3 regions of the Paenibacillus sp. 1SOY10 genome follow, and region 3 is predicted to be linked to each of the others. Evidence: riboswitches for the same ligand, from Rfam matches in the RefSeq annotation. Region 3 holds a riboswitch; each other region holds the start of a gene.

Region 1 (5,993 bases), on a different contig from region 3:
CTCCTCGAATAAACCAAGCGTATTCGGGTTGGTGAGCATGAGTGCAGCGGTATCATCGCCGGCGGCAGCCCGTAGGGCTTCCAAATCAACCATTCCATTGGCTGTAGAAGGGATGGTTACCGTTTGAAATCCAGCTACAGCAGCGCTTGCCGGGTTGGTGCCATGAGAGGAATCAGGCACGATAACCTTGGACCGTTGCTGCTGACCACGGCTTTCATGAAAGGCACGTATCATCATCAATCCGGTCCATTCACCGTGGGCACCAGCGGCGGGTTGCAAGGTCATGGCATCCATGCCGGTAATTCCGGCCAGGTCCTGTTGCAGGGTATACATCAGTTCCAGAGCGCCCTGCACACTTTCTTCCGGTTGATAGGGATGAATCTTGGCAAAGCCGGCATAACGGGCTACATCCTCGTTGACTTTGGGGTTGTACTTCATGGTGCAGGAGCCAAGAGGATAAAATCCGTTATCCACGCCAAAATTGCGACGGGAGAGGGCCGTGTAGTGCCGGATGACGTCTACCTCATAGACTTCGGGAAAAGCCAAACCTTCCTGGCGTAGCATACCCTCTGGTATCAGATTCTCCTTGGGCATGGCGGGAACATCGCAAGGGGGTAAGGAATAACCGATCCGCCCGGAACGGCTGTGTTCAAAAATCAGCCTTTCTTCCGAATGGTTCTCTCTCATATTGAGCATATCCATTCCTCCATAACCTTGGCAAATTGGTCAATTTCCGCTTTGCTGCGTTTTTCAGTGACGGCAATCAGAACGTGATTTGGTAGTTCAGGGTAGCTGCGGTCCAGATCATAGCCCCCAATGAAGCCTTCCTCAAGCAGCTTACGTTGAAGTAGCTTGGGATTGACTCCTTCAGGCAGCCGGATGACGAACTCGTTGAAAGTTGCAGTTTGAAAGGCTAAGTCCACCCCCGGTATAGAGGTGAGACGGGTTTTGGCATAATGGCTCTTCTGCAAGTTCAGTTCCGCCACATCATGCATACCTTGCTTGCCCATGACTGACAAATATACCGAGGCTGCCAATGCAAGCAGAGCCTGATTTGAGCAAATATTGGAGGTAGCCTTCTCGCGGCGGATATGTTGCTCGCGGGCTTGTAGTGTCAGTACAAAGCCACGCTTGCCATTCCGGTCGGTCGTCTGGCCGACGATTCGTCCAGGGATGCGGCGCATATACGGCTCCGCTACGGCAAAGAATCCACAGGTTGGGCCGCCAAAGGAGGGAGCAATACCCAAGGGCTGTGCATCGCCTACAACGATATCGGCGCCTAGTTTGCCGGGAGCTTCCAGCAGACCAAGGGAGAGCGGATTGCTACTGACGACCAGCAGGCCACCATGCTCATGGACCCATTGACCGATCGTCTGGATATCCTCCAGAGCGCCAAAGAAATTCGGGTGCTGTACCAGTACCGCGGCGGTATCGCCAGAGATGGCGGAAGCCAGGGCCTCTTGATCGATTACTCCGTTACGCCAGCCGATCTCAACAATGTCCAGGCCGAGGCCACGGGCGTAGGTTGCTAGCACCTCGCGAGCTTCAGGATGCACAGTGCGGGCTACAATTAACTGCTTGCGTTTGGTAGCTGTAGCGGCTAGCGATCCGGCCTCGGCCAGTGCTGTCGCCCCGTCGTACATACTGGCGTTGGCGACTTTGAGTCCGGTGAGCTCACAGATATACGATTGAAATTCAAAGATGGCCTGCAATTCGCCCTGACTGATCTCCGGCTGATAGGGAGTATAGGCGGTATAGAATTCGGAACGGGAGACCACATGCTGAATAACAGAAGGGATATGGTGGTCGTAAATTCCCGCACCCAGAAAGCTGGCGTAACGGTCACTATCAGCATTGCGGTCCGCCAGGGCAGCCATATGCCGGGTCAGCGAATACTCATCCAAACGGGAGGATATGGGGAGTTCTCCCTGAAAGCGGATTGACTCCGGAATATCTGCGAATAAGGTCTGTACGGAATCAATTCCGATGGTGCGGAGCATCTCGCTGCGATCCTGCTCGGTTAATGGCAGATAACGATGTTTAGGCATAAGTTCAAAGCAACTCCTTTCAGCACTATTTAGTAACACGGTTTCTTTGATAAAAGGGCAGGGGGATAATTTTGGCTTGCAGCCGTCGTCCACGTATCTCTACTTCAACAAGTTGACCGATATCGGCGTAAGAGTGGTGGATCAGGGCCAAGCCAAGGTTGGCTCTTAAGGTAGGAGATTGTGTCCCCGTCGTGACTTCTCCAATCGCGGCTTCTGTTCCGGCAGCATGAACCGGGTAATGGGCTCTTGGAATTCCGCGCTCTATCATCTCTAAGCCAACCAAACTTCGGGGAACTCCTTCCTCCCGTTGTCTGATCAAGGCTTCGCGGCCGATAAAGTCTCCACAATTCCACTTAATAAAGCGAACCAGCCCGGCTTCGAGCGGAGAGATACTTGCGCTCAGCTCCTGGCCGTAAAGCGGTAAGCCCGCCTCAAAGCGAAGCGTGTCTCTTGCACCAAGCCCCGCGGGAAGCAGCCCTGCAGGTTCGCCCGCTTTCATCAGCGCATCCCAGAGGGCCGGGGCATCCTCCGCAGCTACATATAGCTCGAAGCCATCTTCGCCGGTATATCCGGTACGCGATAATAGGGCGGGGATGCCATCCACGAGAGCATCAGAGACAAAGGTGAAGGGCCGCAAGGAACCAGGCTGTACTTCCTCGCATAGGGGAGTCAGTATGGACTTCGCCAGGGGGCCCTGCAAGGCCAGCAAGGCGGTGTCGGCCGATGCGTTATGGAGAGCCACCCCTTCATGGGGAACATGCTGCACCAGCCATTCCCAGTCCTTATCGATGTTGGAGGCGTTAACGACCAGCATGTACCGGTCCTGCTCCAGCTTATAAATCAACAAATCATCCACCACACCACCGTTCGGGTAACAAAGGAAGGTATATTGCGCTTTGCCCGGCTTAAGCAAGCTTACATCGTTGGTCGTCAACTGCTGCAAGAAGCCTTCAGCTTCAGGACCCTCGACGTAAAATTCCCCCATATGCGAAACATCGAACAGGCCTGCGCGCTCACGCACGGCTTCATGTTCTTTTTGAATACCGCTAAATTGCACCGGAAGCTCCCAGCCGCCAAAATCGATGCATCTGACCCCCTCGTAACGGGCATAGCGGGGAAACAACGGGGTTCGCAGCAATTGGGCTTCAGTCATTTTCATCACCTCATGGGCCAGCAGGCCGTATTTTCGGTCATTACCTTGCAACGCAAAAAGGACAGGCAAAGAAATTCCGCATGCCTGAAGCATGACGGTCTTTCTCGGCTCTGTCCCTTGTACCTGAGAGTTACCCTGCTCCAGACTCACGTAAAAAACGGGTCTGCTTACAGGTTACCCCTTGGGTGATTCGCTCTTAACCAACGTCCTGTGCGAATTCTCTCCAGAGATGCGTCCGGCAGAAGTCCTTTTGCCTGAGAGATTCACCGTCGTATGACGGTTTGCTCCTTCGGCGTTACAATGCACTGCTGCATGTAATCTCTCCTTCTGCCTTCAACCGCGACGTATATACATCTCATTAATACTTAAATTCCTTATTGATGTCAAGAAACTTATCACAAAAATCAAAAAATATCTCTTATTTACAAGTGAAACGTTTTCTTCATAGTTTGAAACTTATATTGTGTCAATTTTAATAACGTAGTGTTGGGTTGCTTCATAGGCAAATAGAGAGTTATCTGTTATGAAGCTATTGAGCTTTGGGAAAAGCCGATTCAGAAGGTGAAGCAAAAGGGTATATTCTATTTGGGAGATTCCAGCCCAATCATTTAATACGCAGACCGCCATGCTGTTGCAAAAAATAAAAGCGCATCGCGAGAAACGGATGGGGGAGTTTATATGAGTGTGTTATTTTCCAAATACGGCATTCTCATTACCAAGAAAAACGGACGTTACTTGCTTAGTTACGATGATGGAGGCTTGTTCGTTCGTTATCGCACTATTGAAGTAACGCCGCAAGAGGCGGAGAAGGCCATGCAAAGCCCGGAGGAGGCGTATGAGGTATTGCTTACGCTAAGGAACCGGGAGCGCAGTGAAAAAGAAAAGCGACAATAAAGAATTGTCGAAAAATAGAATTGGATGTTAAGAAATATGTCGTAAATTTACGAAAAATAGTTTGTTATCCCTAATTTGATCTTATATGGACGCCAACCTCTTAAAATTGTGTTAATATTCTTGACACGAAGCCCGGGTTTGTCATAATCTGAACGTAAAATAGGCATAGGGTGGAGGAGACCAGTCGGTAGAGGAGGAAATTGCTTGGCTAATGAGATCAGGGAACAGGTAGCGTACAGTGACGAACATGAATGGGTGTTGGACCTAGGGGATGGCACCGTAAAGATCGGAATTTCGGATGTGGCTCAGCATCGCCTGGGCGATATTGTGTTTGTGGAACTACCGGACCTGGGACAAGAAATCGAGGCCGATGATGTTATTGGAACGATTGAATCTGTCAAGACGGTGGCTGATTTGTTCACCCCGGTTAGCGGAACAGTCCTTGAAATCAATGGGGAGCTGGAAAGTGCACCGGAGCTTGTCAATGAGGAGCCTTATGATGGGGGATGGATGGTGCATATCCGGCTGAAGGAGGACCCGAACATCGCCTTGTCCAGATTGATGGATGCCAAAGCGTATGCGGCATTTGTGGACAGATAATCAATTAGGTCCGATTTGCCCATACAACCAACAAGAGGTTCGCTTCTCGGGTAATCAGCACCCTGAGACGAACCTCTTGTTTGGCTTGCACTTTATTTGGCAGGTAGCAGCAGGGAGCGATACAGTACCTCACAAATAAATTCCATGGCTTCAAGCCGCAATTTGGCTTGTTGAATGGTATCTCCCCAAACATATATACCGCCACCTCGCAACAACAAGACCTGAATACGGGTATCTACCACTTGCGGGAGCTGTTTTGTAGCAGGAAGGGAGCTATGGTTGGACAAGATTGGTATGCGGATTTCAGCCGCTTCCTCCCATATCCCAAGCTGCTGAATCAACTCGAAGCCCTGAGCATGGAGGTAGCCATTATCCCCGTAATAATTACTCATGACGCTGCTGAACACGCTATGGGCATGGATAATTGCTTGACAGCCCGTCATGCGGTACAGCTTCGCATGAAGTGATATATCATCGCTGGGAAGCAGACGGGTTGATTGGCAGGGAGAGCCGGTGGAATCGGCAAATAGAAATTGTCCCCGGGAGGGCCAACTGGCTTCTTCCCGGATATCTTGCTGGGCCGTAACCGCGAAATAGAACTCGTCCGGCTTGTAATCTCCAACCCGAACAGACAGGCTTCCGCTAGCCGCCGGAAGCTGACCGCAAGCCATTAATTGCTCCCTGGCGTCCTCCAGATTTCTTAGAGCCTGTAGCTTCTCTTCCAGCATTATGGCTTCGAACTCCATCCGTCCCCTCCTCCCCTCATTGCTGTGATAGGCAGCTTATAGCAATGCCTGCTTCACGGCTTCTCCCATTTCCAGGGAACGCTCGGCAGCCCGGTGTACGGCTGCTTTGACACTCGTCTGGAAGCCGCCTGAGGTAAGTACGCCGATAGCAGCTTGTGTGGAGCCATTCGGAGAAGTGATATCCGCACGAAGCTTCGTGGGCTCTTCGCCGGTCTCCTGCATCATCAATGCAGCGCCAAGCACGGTCTGCACGGTCAATTCGCGGGCTTGTTCCGGCGAGAGGCCACCTTCCACCCCGGCGGCAATCATGGCTTCCATCATATAATAAACATATGCTGGTCCACTACCGGATACGCCAGTCAAAATTTCCATTTGCTGCTCGGGAATGACGCTGACGATGCCTACGGCTTCAAACATGGAAAGCGTTTGGGCCCGGTGTACGGCTGTTGCTTCTGGCGAGAAGGAGATTCCTGTTGCCCCATAACCAATAGAACTGGACGTATTGGGCATGGTGCGAGCAATGGCCACCTTGCTGCCCAGCAAAGCTTGCAT
Region 2 (5,993 bases), on a different contig from region 3:
CTCACCTTGTTCAATCGCTTGCCTGATGGCCTGATCCATATTTATCCGCTCCCCTTTCAAGAAGGCGCTTTCTTCTTTTTCAGCCCTAGTATAGTTTTTTGTTCGTACATTTGTCAATAATATATAGTATTTATACATACAACTATTGCACTGGAAAAATCTTTTTATTTCTATATAATGTTTATACATATGAAATCTACTTGAGGGTTATCCCCGTAATGCCTATAAATTTGTACATACAACTATCCACCCTGGAAAGAAGTGAAGATGGATGAAACCGAAATACCAGGTCATCCTGGAGGAAATTCGTAGCGAAATCCTCTCCGGCACCTACAATGTGGGGGAGCAGATTCCTACCGAATCCGCACTGCAGGACAAATATAATGTAAGCCGACAAACGGTGCGTAAAGCGATATTGGAGCTGGCTAACGAAGGTTTTCTGAGAAGCGAGAAGGGGTCCGGCACCTATGTCAGCAATCAATACCGTACCAAAACTGGGGGAAATACCAACAATCGAACCATCGGTGTAATTACCACGTATATTTCCGACTATATCTTCCCTTCCATTATTCGCGGGATTGAGGGGCGGCTTAATAAAGACAATTATTCCTTGCTGCTAGCCAGCACCAATAATGACGTGGCTCAGGAGAAGAAGGCGTTGGAGATGATGTTGTCTTATGGTGTGGACGGCTTGATTGTAGAGCCCACCAAGAGCAATCTGTACAACCCTAACATTGCTTACTATTTATCCTTTAAGGAACAGAACGTTCCCTTCATTATGATTAATGCTTATTATGAGGAGCTTGAGGTGCCCTTCTTCTGTCTGGATGATGTTCAGTCCAGCTATCTGGCAACCCAGGAACTCATCGCAATGGGCCATACCCAAATTGGCATCATTGCCAAGATGGACGATTTACAAGGGAAATACCGGTTGAAGGGATACATCAAAGCACTTGGAGAGGCCAAGCTGCGCTTTCACCCGGAACAGGTCTTGTCCTTCAACACGGAGACGAAGCAGGAGTTGCCCGCAAATCTGGAGCAATTCCTCACCGTAAATCGCGAGAGCTTGACCGCCATCGTGTGCTACAACGACGAAGTGGGGCTTGAAGTGGTCCAGGCCTGCAAACGGATGAATATTTCCATTCCTAATGAACTGTCTTTAATTGGACAGGACAACTCCTATATTGCCAAGAATGCTGGAATCAAGCTCACGACCCTGACACACCCCCAGGAACAAATGGGCCGGGACGCCGCGGATTGGGTCATTAAGAACCTGCAAGGGAAAAAGGATCTGCGCAACTCCAACTATTATCAGCCGGTGCTAATCGCAGGGGAAACGGTGAAGGAGCTAAACTAGTCCATTAACTGGCGTCAAGCGAACGTACATGACTTGAGGGCATTGGAAGTATTGAGAGCATGACAAAGAAGGGCCACCTTGAAGAGTGGCCCTTCTTCAAGTATATGAGACTAACTCATATTAAAAAGGATTGGTCGCGATAAAAGAGGCCGACTTCACATACACGCGCGGATGGAGCTTAAGCTGATCGACAATAAACTCGGCCAAGTCCTCCGGTTGGATGAATTTGGAGTCGCTGTTCTCTTTGATAAGGTTGAGGTCCAAAGCCAGATCGGTCGCCACCGTACTTGGCGTTAACGCCGACACGCGAATATTGTTGCGACGCACTTCCTGCGCCAAAGATTCAGTAAATCCCATAACGGCAAATTTGGACGCACTATAAGCACTGGCAGTAGCTGCCCCATTCAGTCCGTTGGTGGAAGAGATGTTGATGATATCGCCACCATTCTTGGCGATTAGTTGAGGCAGAACGGCCCGAGTGACATAGTATGTACCCATCAGATTTGTATCGATCATGCCTTTCCATACTTCCGGGTCCATCTCCAGCAGTGTGCCGAAGGTAGCAATCCCTGCGTTGTTAATCAAGATATCCGCAGGTCCCAGCTTCTCCTTCAAGGCTTCAATCGCCGTATCTACCTGTTCCTTGACAGCCACGTCTACCGCAGCATAAGCAACCTTTACGCCCAAGCCCTCGATTTCCACCGCAACTTCCTTCAACGATGCTTCGGTTCTTGAGATCAGGCCGACGTGTACGCCTTCCTTCGCCAATGCGATCGCCGTCGCCTTGCCGATTCCGCGGGCTCCACCGGTTATGATTGCCACTTTGTCTGTTAACGTTTGTGCCATCTCCACTGGCTCCTCTCTATACTATGCATGGTTTACAGTCCCCATTATACTACAGCGGAGTCAGCAGGACTAAATCCGGCGCAGACTTAGCAGATAGAGCAGCACGAACCAGAGCGGCGTGAGCAGAAGAGCGGGGCGAGTAGCCTCGGCAAATAACATAATGATGAGAATGACCGCAAACAACGCGAGAACAGCATAGTTGATGGCTGGCGTGAATGGCGCTTTAAACTGCGATTTGGCATGAAGCTCCGGCTTGGTTTTCTTATACTTGATATGACAAATAAGAATCACACCCCAAACCCAGATGAAGCAGATCGCACTAATCGTCGTAACGATGCCGAAGGCCTGCTCGGGAATCAGCTTGCTAAGCAGAGCGCCCACGGACAAGACCAGTGTAGAGATAAACAGTGCGTTGCTGGGCACATGGTTACGGTTCAGCTTCGCCAGCTTGGCGGGGGCCTGTTGATTCCGGCCCAGGTTATACAGAATGCGGCTGGTCGAGAACATCCCGCTGTTACAGGCCGAGGCCGCCGAGGTCAATACAACAAAGTTGATTACACCAGCGGCCAGCGGAATGCCAACCAGGGTGAAGGTTTTAACGAACGGGCTTTCCGAAGCGCTAAGCTGTGTCCAGGGATTAATCGCCAGCAAGGCGATGAGCGCACCCACGTAGAAGAACAAAATTCTTAAAGGAATTTTATTGATAGCCGACGGAATATTCTTCTCGGGATTAGAGGTTTCAGCAGCAGATACCCCTACGAGCTCCACACCGACATAAGCGAATACCACCATTTGGAAAGACATCAGAAATCCAGTAATCCCGTTAGGAAATACGCCGCCGTGGCCCCATATATTCGTGAGGCTGACCGTGCCTGTGTCCGTCTTGAAGCCGATGATGATCAACACAGCCCCGATGGCAATCAAGGCCAAGATGGTGACCACCTTGATTAAGGCGAACCAAAACTCCAGTTCACCGAAGTTCTTCACCGTTAACAAATTCAGAACGAGTAAAACAAGCAGACAGATGAGGGCCGGAATCCACTGCGGAATATCAAACCAATATTTGACGTAAACTCCTACGGCAATGACATCGGCCATTGCGGTCATGATCCAGCAGAACCAATACGTCCAGCCAGTGATAAACGCGGCGCGCGGCCCAAGATAATCCTGGGCAATGTCCGTGAAGGACTGGTAACCCGCCTTGGACAGCAAGAGCTCTCCTAACGCTCGCATGACGAAGAAGATGGCAATCCCCACGATTAGATAAGCAAAAATAATAGACGGTCCTGCTAATTGTATGGCCTTGCCTGACCCCAGAAACAATCCCGTCCCGATCGTGCCACCGATCGCGATGAGCTGAACATGCCGATTCTCTAGATTTCTCTGCAATTCTTGTTGTGCCACAGTTGACTCCCCCTTGAGATCAATAATAAAATGTCCATAAAAAAAGAGATTGGAGGGACTCCAATCTCAAGTTCATAAGAATAATAAATAAAGGCTGATATGTGAAATAAAACACATAGTACGTCGTTTATTTAGTACCCTTCTGTCCTTTTGCCTGAGATTATGAACCCTTCGGCGCTGCGGTTCCCCGCAGTCTCTCCAGAAGCTGCTCCTGCTATAGTGTGATCCATAGCGATCATAGCTTACGAATTATTCAATTTTTATCTACCAATACCTGTTAAGTATTTCAATACTAGTCCCGGGCGGCAATTCTGTCAATAACATAGATTTCACTGATCTGAATCCAGCTCAGCTACGACCTGTATAAACTGCTGAACGAGGGAAGACGTGTCGTCGGTTCTCCACGCAATGCTCATATCTATACGAGGGGCATCTCCAGCAATGTCCAGATAGGCAACGTCCCGGGCATGCAAATTGGAGGTGGAACTAGGTACAATGCTTACGCCTAGCCCCGCCGCCACAAGGCTGATCGCGGTTTGTATTTCCTTCACGCTCTGACGAATGATCGGGCTGAAGTCGGCCTGATGGCATTTTGCCACAATATCGTCATGCCAGCTTGGCCAAATTCCTCTCTCTAGCAAAATGAATTGTTCGGCTTTTAAGTCTTCCAGCGACACGGAACTATGCTGCGCCAAGGGATGCAATTTGGGTACAACCGCGACACACCACTCTTGATGGACAGACAAGAACGATAGCAGAGGATCATCAACTGGCGTCCTGACAAAGCCGATATCGATATCTTTCCGACGAAAAGCTTCGATTTGCACAGGCGTAGGCATTTCATGAAGAACCAGATCGACATGCGGACACTGCTCCTGGAAAGCCCGCACAACGACAGGAAGAATATCGTACGATGCTGATCCGACAAACCCCAGCACCAGTCTGCCTTCCATTCCCATATGCGCTCTTTGTGCCGCCGCTTTGGCTTGTTCAAGCTGGACAAGCGCGTGACGGGCCTCCTGCAAGAAGACCTTCCCTGCAACCGTTAGCTCCACATGCCGCTTCGAGCGCTCCAATAACAGCACTCCAAGTTCTTTCTCTAGCTGTATAATCTGTTGGCTCAAGGGCGGCTGGGTCATCTGCAGGCGCTTGGCTGCACGGCCAAAATGCAGTTCCTCCGCCACGGCAATGAAATATTCAATCTGGCGCAATTCCACAAGGCGGTCTCCTTCCGGTTCAAAAGATAACATTAAAAAAACTTTAATAAGTCGAAATTCGACCTAATGATACGACACTTATATATTAGACGACAATAACATTCCGTTGTAAAGTATCGATAGCGTACTAAGCAAAACAGAAAAACACGGGGCATCCAAGAAAGGAATATTTAATATGAGAATGGCTATGGCTTTATTATGCCTTGTCTGGGGATTTAATTTTGTCATCATGAAATTAGGGAATGGGGCTTTCCCGCCGGTGATGTTCGCGGCACTGCGATTCTTGACCGGAGCCATCGTGCTATTTGCCGTGAGCTTGATTCGAAAAACCCCGAAGCCTGGGCGTTCAGATATGAAATGGTACATCATCTGCGGACTGCTACAGACGACGTTCTTCAATATTGCGATTCAAATCTCGCTCAACTATGTTAGTGCGGGCTTGACCTCCGTCTTGACCTACAGCATGCCACTGTTTCTGTCGATTATGGCACATCGCTGGATTCCAGGAGAACGCCTGACGATTCAGAAGACGACGGGAATTGCCGTAGGATTGGCCGGGTTATTCATAGCTATGAATATTCAAGCGGGAGGCTCCTTATGGGCGGTATTACTAGCACTCAGTTCAGCCATTTCATGGGCAGCCGCTAATCTACTATTCAAAATAAAATTAAAGCACGCTGACCCTCTTCAATACACCACCTGGCAAATGGCTATTGGAGCCGCAGGGTTATGGGCATTTTCGCTTTCTTTTGAGAGAGGAAGCGTACAATGGGGCTTGATGCCGATCATTTATATTCTGTTCTCTGGTATTATTGCCTCCGCCTTGGCCTTTGTGATGTGGAACCTAATTCTGAGCCGCACCGAAGCCAGCAAGGCATCGGTATCGTTACTGCTTGTTCCGGTCGTAGGCATCCTCTCCGGATATGTATTCCTGAATGAAAGTCTCCATTTTGTCACATTAGTAGGAATTCTACTGGTTCTGGCTGGCATCTGGATTGTAAATATGAAGCAGATTGGTATAAAGAAAGCGTTAAACCAGCAAGATCTTTTGTAAAATATATATTTATCCCTTTCATCCAATTATTTCATTTGATAGAATATAAATGTAAGCGATTACTCAGGTTACATCTATCAAAGGAGGATCAAGGATGAAGCAACTTCGCCAGGTG
Region 3 (5,993 bases):
TATCCTGCATGAGTTCCATGTACCGATACAGCTTATGCTCGAGTGATGACAGCTTCGTCTCGTCATAACCGGTCTGCCGCTTCCGTCCGTTCATCGCTGCATCGACCATCTCATCTACCGTACCAAGTATGGCGGAGATTTTCATCTTCATCGCCCATACGAACAAGGCAGACAGCAACACCGCTGCCGCACCAAAGGAGACAGCCCATCGAGCGAACTGATCCCCTGTCCCTGCTAACATGCCACCTGCTCCCGCATAACTGGCAGACAATACGACTAGTAGCGCAAACAACAAGACATAGAGTTGGCCAAAGCTCAACTGGATGACCATTCGTTTCATGATCTTACCCCTTCCTCCGCCCAAATATATCCCAGCCCGTAGACCGTTTTAATCCATTTCGGCGCTGTGGGCTCCTCTTCCAGTTTGGCCCGCAGTCGCTTGACTGTAACCGTTAGTGCGTTCTCATCCACAAATGCGGACTCCTGCCCCCAAACGACATCAATTAAATGCTCGCGCGTCAAAATTTGCCCGCGATGAAGGATAAGCGCCTTCAGTAGCTTCTGTTCCGTCACACTAAGCGAGAAGCTTGTCCCGCCCTTACGGAACTCCATTCTCCCGAAATCGAGCGACAACTCCCCAATCAACAGCTTATCCTCTCGTCCCGGATCAGAGCGGCGCAGCACCGCCATTACCCGTGAGCGTAATACCATTAAGCTGAATGGCTTAGTGACATAGTCATCGCCGCCCAACTCGAAGCCGGTCACAATATCAGCCTCCAGATCACCCGCGGTCAGAAAAATAATCGGCACCTGAGACGACACTCGTACCTCCGCGCAAAAATCAAAGCCGCTCCCGTCGGGCAAACGCACGTCAAGAACGATCAAGTCAATGCCCCCCTGTGCAAGCCGATCCTTCGCCTGAGCCAAATTAAAAGCTTGCTCCGCAACAACCCCGTCGCGGGCCAGCGTAAGTGCAATTCCCTTATTCAAGCTCATGTCGTCTTCCACGATCAGAATGTTCGTCATGGCTAATTCATCCCTTCCATGTATCGCGATTGCTAATTCGCAAACATTATACACAATCATGATGGCAAAAGAATAACAGATATGTCGCTGCGCCGATGCAGGCCCTACACAAAAAGGACCGCTCTTCCATGTGAAGTCGCGGTCCTGAACAGGTGAGCAGCCAGAATGTCTCAAACTGTCCCCTTATTTTTTGGATTTGCGTAGTTCCTTCATAATTTTACGACCGGTTGGTGTCTGTGCCAGCCCACCCTGAGCGGTCTCCCGGTGCCGGCTTGGCATTGCCGAGCCAACCTCCAGCATCACGTCGATGACTTCATCGGACGGAATGGCGCTGCGTACCCCGGCCAAGGCCATATCTGCGGCAGCCAAGGCGTTCACCGCACCAAAGCCATTACGCACAATGCAGGGGATCTCCACCAAACCTCCCACGGGATCACAGATCAGCCCCAGCGTATTTTTGAGTGCAAGCCCCACGGCATGCACCGCTTGCTCCGGGGTACCTCCCCGCAGTTCAACCATCGCGCCCGCGGCCATCCCGATGGCTGAGCCAACCTCGGCCTGACAGCCCCCCTCGGCTCCAGAGATAAAGGAGTTGTTGGCGATCACATACCCGATGGCTCCTGCACAAAACAAGCCACGGACCAAATGCTCATCCTCCCAGCCAAAACGCTCCTGCGCGCTCACGAAGGCGCCTGGAATAATACCGCAAGAGCCTGCTGTTGGCGTAGCTACAATGCGGCCCATCGAAGCATTGACCTCAGACACCGCCAAGGCGTAGGCCATAGCCTGACTGGCGCTGTCTCCCACGGAGGCCTGCTGGGCCTTGCGATACTGATCGACCCGCTTGGCATCCCCTCCGGTGAGTCCGCTTGTCGAGGTGATATCCTCCGTTAAACCCTTATGCACAGCCGACTTCATGATCTGATAATACTCGCCCATTGCCGCAAGCACTTCTGCTTCGGTCTGGCCACTTTCCGCCGCTTGATCCTCGATCATGATAGCTGAAATGGTTTTGGATTCCTCTTCACATAAATCTACTAGCTCCCGTAAGTTCCGAAACCGCATCGGTCCCATCCTTTCTTTAGTTCAGATGTATATAGGATACACGGCTGACATGCGTAAGTTGCTGGATATCCTTCACAAGTTCTGAGGGTATACCGGAGTCGGCTTCGACGACCGTTAATGCTTCGGTCGTTCTTCCCTTGCGATCGGTCGTGATGTAGCCAATATTAACATCAGCATGACTGAACAAAGCCGTGATACCCGCCAGCACCCCTTGCCGGTCGGCATGAGCCACGATCAGAGTGGGCAATTCGCCTGAGCTCTTGACCTCAAAGCCATCAATGCTGCGAATCACAATGGTTCCTCCGCCGATGGAGGCACCAATCACCTCTGATTGCCGGCCTTCCTTGTTCGACAGTGTAATTTTGACCGTATTGGGGTGGGCCTCAGATAAGACCCCGGTGGAGAAGCGTATCTCAATTCCCTGAGCCTCTGCCGCCTGTAGCGATTCGCGGATTCCTTCATCGTCTGTACGATAATCAAGAATTCCTCCCACTACAGCCAGGTCTGTACCATGCCCTTTATAAGTCTCCGCAAAGGAGCCGTAGAAGCAAATATCTGCTGTATCCGGCTGGGCGCCGAATACCTGCCGCGCAAACCTTCCGATTCGCACCGCGCCCGCCGTATGCGAGCTGGATGGCCCGATCATCGCAGGTCCAATAATAGAGAACACATTTTTGAAGCGCATCGTTGATCTCTCCCGAATGTCAAGACTGCCTAAGGGCCGTCTCCAAATTAAAAAGGACAGGAAAAAAAGGCTGCTGCCCTTCTCCCTGTCCCCGTTACCTGAAAGTTTAACGCCCCTGACGAAACTCTTCGTTGCAGTGGCATGTACCTCTTGGGTGGCTTAACGCTCTCTCCAGAGTGGCGTCCGATCCTGGTCCTTGTACCTGAGAGATTCGGGTGACGGGTTGCATCGCCGTCTCCTTGCTCCTTCGGTGCTGCCACACATTCGGGCAGACTCTCCCAAGATCCTCATCCGCAATATCCTGTTATAACCAAATCTAAAGTGTAAAACAACAAATGTCAAGATAGCTAACACACATTTACGAAAATTTGCAAATACCTAGTAAAATATTCCTATTTATATGAGAAAAAATGTATATTTTTCATAAATTACTACTTGTAACCTTGATTTTACAGATATATACTAGCTCTAACACCTCGACTTCTACCTCATTTTACGAAAAAAGGTAATTTCAAGCTTATTTCATGTCAGAATTCCTTCACACCCAGACTATGGAAAATCGAATCACTACTCTAATATTTAAGGAGGTGATCGAAAAGAAGAAAACCATACTGTCTGCTTCACTGCCCCTCACGTCGTTAGCCCACACCCAAGTAAAGTCCAAACAAGTCCGCAACTTGATGGACCGTCAGAACATGTCCAAGCACAAAACCAAGTAAAGGAAGTGGAAAAGTTGTTTAAATTCAGAAAATTCCGCAAATCTTTCTCACTCGGTATGTCGGTCCTTCTTGTGCTTACCTTTCTTCCCTCGACCTATGCCGAAAGCACCGGCGCTGCGGGCCAAATCAATCTGAAGGCAAATGCTCCTGAAATTGCTGAAGCTAAAATCAATAACAAGCTGCAAACCCTGTTCAAGCAAGATGATTATGTGACTTATCTCGTAAAATTCAAGGAACAAACCGATACGACCACCGTCGCCAAGCAGGCGTTGCAGAAGGCACAGTTGGAAAAGGCCACGCCTTCGGCAGCCAAGCTGTCCGCCAGAAGCTCCGTTGTCAGCGCACTGCGGGCCACCGCTTCCCGTACCCAGCAGGGTATCGAGAGCTATCTGCAAAAAGCTGAGCAGGCTGGCGAGGTGAAGGAGTACAAAAGCTACTTTATCGTAAATGCTATCGCCGTGACAAGCACCAAGGAGGTGCTGGAGCAAATCGCCCTTTTCCCGGAAGTGGAGAAGATCTTACCCAATGAAGAACGCTACCTGCAGAAGGTAGAAATTGATAAATCTGCACCGGACGCTATCGCCTCCAAGGTGAAGGAAGCGGCCAATGCCACTCCGGCAGTGCAGAGCCCGGCCAGTATCGAATGGAATATCGATCAGGTTGGAGCCCCTCAGGTATGGGATATGGGCATCGACGGAACAGGCATTGTCGTAGCCAATCTGGATACCGGGGTCGAATACACCCATCCGGCGCTACAAAGCAAATGGCGTGGCTTCGACGCTTCCGGCAACATCGTCGATCCCGAGCTGAACTGGTACGATCCGCATAGTGGCGCGTCCTTGCCAGCGGATACGGATGGACACGGCACGCATACGATGGGGACCATGGTCGGAGCAGAAGCCGATGGCTCCAATCAGATCGGGGTTGCCCCCGGAGCAAAATGGATTGCCGTGCGTATCTTCAACCCAAGCACCACGGATGCCATCATTCTTGATGGTGGACAATGGCTGCTGGCTCCGGTCGATGCCGAAGGCAATCTGCATCCCGAGTTAGCTCCCGACGTAGTCAACAACTCCTGGGGCGGCGGTCCAGGCGTCGACGAATGGTATCGTCCTATTGTCCAGGCATGGCGGGATGCGCAAATCTTCCCCGAATTCTCGGCGGGCAATGTTAACCTCAACAATCCCGGGGGACCTGGCTCGGTAGCCAACCCCGCCAACTATCCTGAAGCTTTCGCTACAGGGGCTACGGACATTAATAGCAACTTGGCCAGCTTCTCCTTGCTGGGGCCTTCCCCTTACGGAGAAGTAAAGCCGGAGGTAGCTGCTCCCGGTGTTAACATCCGTTCCTCGATTCCTGGTGGGGGTTACGAAGGCGGCTGGAACGGCACTTCCATGGCGGGACCGCATACCACCGCCATTGCTGCCTTATTGCTGCAAGCCAACCATTCCCTGACCGTAGATCAGTTGGAAGACATCATCACCAGTACGGCAGTGCCACGTACGGACAGCCAATACACGCAAATTCCGAACAACGGCTACGGACACGGCATCGTTAATGCTCTCGATGCGGTTGGCTCCGTGCTGCAAGGCGTCGGAACCGTATCAGGCCGCGTAGTTGTCGGTGGCGATGATCTGGAGGAGCCTGTGCTGGAGCATACTCCGCCGACACTGGTCTACGAAGGCTTCGATGTACCGTTGTCAGCACGGGTCAGCGATAACGTTGCCGTGACATCGGTGGAATTCTACGCCAGAGAGGCAGGGACCAGCCATTATTTATATATTCCGGCCGTTCGGGTCTCGGGCAACGAGAAGGATGGACAATATGAAGCCACCGTGCCATCCTTTCTGCTGGGCAGCAGGGGTCTGGAATATTACATCCGCGTGAACGACTACGGGAACAATGGCTTTGACAGTGAAGCTTACACCGTCACCGTATCTGCGGGTATCACTCCAGGGTATGTCCAGGACTTTGAAGCGGATGTGCTGGGCTTCACTAGTGGTGGCACCGGAAACACCTGGGCTTGGGGTCCGCCAGTCAGCGGTCCGGGAAGCGCCTACTCCGGTGAGAAGGTATATGCCACTAACCTGAGCGGCACCTACACAGCCGGGGCCAACTCCTATCTGCTGGCGCCGCCGATCGATTTGACCGATAGCCCGGAAGGTGCGCTGCTATCCTTCAAGCACTGGTATGATCTGGAGCAGGGCCGCGACTTCGGCACCCTGTATATCGCTTCCTTCCAATCGGACTATGCCTTCGTTCCGGTAGCTGAATACACGGGAACCAGCGGCGGCTGGAAGACGCAATTCGTCGACCTTCGCGAATATGCAGGCGAACAAGTCTATCTTCAATTCGGCTTCACCAGCGATACTTCTGTCCAGAGGGCCGGCTGGTATCTGGATGATCTAACGGTGCAAGCACCGGATGAGATTGCTCCCGAGACTCCTTCCGAGCTAATCGGTTCCGTGAACTTCAGCGGCAGCGCGGAGTTGTCCTGG

What was found. A riboswitch is a leader RNA that binds a small molecule or an ion and turns the genes downstream of it on or off. The one in region 3 is predicted to bind glycine.
Region 1: it holds a riboswitch for glycine, as region 3 does, so the genes downstream of both, gcvT (glycine cleavage system aminomethyltransferase GcvT) here and sdaAB (L-serine ammonia-lyase, iron-sulfur-dependent subunit beta) in region 3, are expected to answer to the same signal.
Region 2: it holds a riboswitch for glycine, as region 3 does, so the genes downstream of both, AC1VOR_RS18990 (amino acid permease) here and sdaAB (L-serine ammonia-lyase, iron-sulfur-dependent subunit beta) in region 3, are expected to answer to the same signal.

Annotation. Positions count from the first base shown of each region.
Region 1 covers NZ_JBXENK010000002.1:851,669-857,661, forward strand. Annotated here, with positions in the region: gene gcvPB (aminomethyl-transferring glycine dehydrogenase subunit GcvPB) at 1-696, opposite strand, end outside; gene gcvPA (aminomethyl-transferring glycine dehydrogenase subunit GcvPA) at 684-2,048, opposite strand; gene gcvT (glycine cleavage system aminomethyltransferase GcvT) at 2,074-3,201, opposite strand; glycine riboswitch at 3,310-3,430, opposite strand; glycine riboswitch at 3,434-3,538, opposite strand; gene AC1VOR_RS09875 (hypothetical protein) at 3,880-4,095, shown strand; gene gcvH (glycine cleavage system protein GcvH) at 4,300-4,695, shown strand; gene AC1VOR_RS09885 (class II aldolase/adducin family protein) at 4,788-5,441, opposite strand; gene proC (pyrroline-5-carboxylate reductase) at 5,478-5,993, opposite strand, start outside.
Region 2 covers NZ_JBXENK010000010.1:5,800-11,792, forward strand. Annotated here, with positions in the region: gene AC1VOR_RS18975 (xylulokinase) at 1-39, opposite strand, end outside; gene AC1VOR_RS18980 (substrate-binding domain-containing protein) at 272-1,357, shown strand; gene AC1VOR_RS18985 (3-ketoacyl-ACP reductase) at 1,478-2,203, opposite strand; gene AC1VOR_RS18990 (amino acid permease) at 2,273-3,607, opposite strand; glycine riboswitch at 3,740-3,819, opposite strand; gene AC1VOR_RS18995 (LysR family transcriptional regulator) at 3,937-4,824, opposite strand; gene AC1VOR_RS19000 (DMT family transporter) at 5,000-5,878, shown strand; gene AC1VOR_RS19005 (family 16 glycosylhydrolase) at 5,973-5,993, shown strand, end outside.
Region 3 covers NZ_JBXENK010000006.1:91,037-97,029, forward strand. Annotated here, with positions in the region: gene AC1VOR_RS15615 (sensor histidine kinase) at 1-340, opposite strand, end outside; gene AC1VOR_RS15620 (response regulator transcription factor) at 337-1,026, opposite strand; gene sdaAA (L-serine ammonia-lyase, iron-sulfur-dependent, subunit alpha) at 1,210-2,091, opposite strand; gene sdaAB (L-serine ammonia-lyase, iron-sulfur-dependent subunit beta) at 2,108-2,776, opposite strand; glycine riboswitch at 2,957-3,067, opposite strand; gene AC1VOR_RS15635 (S8 family serine peptidase) at 3,510-5,993, shown strand, end outside.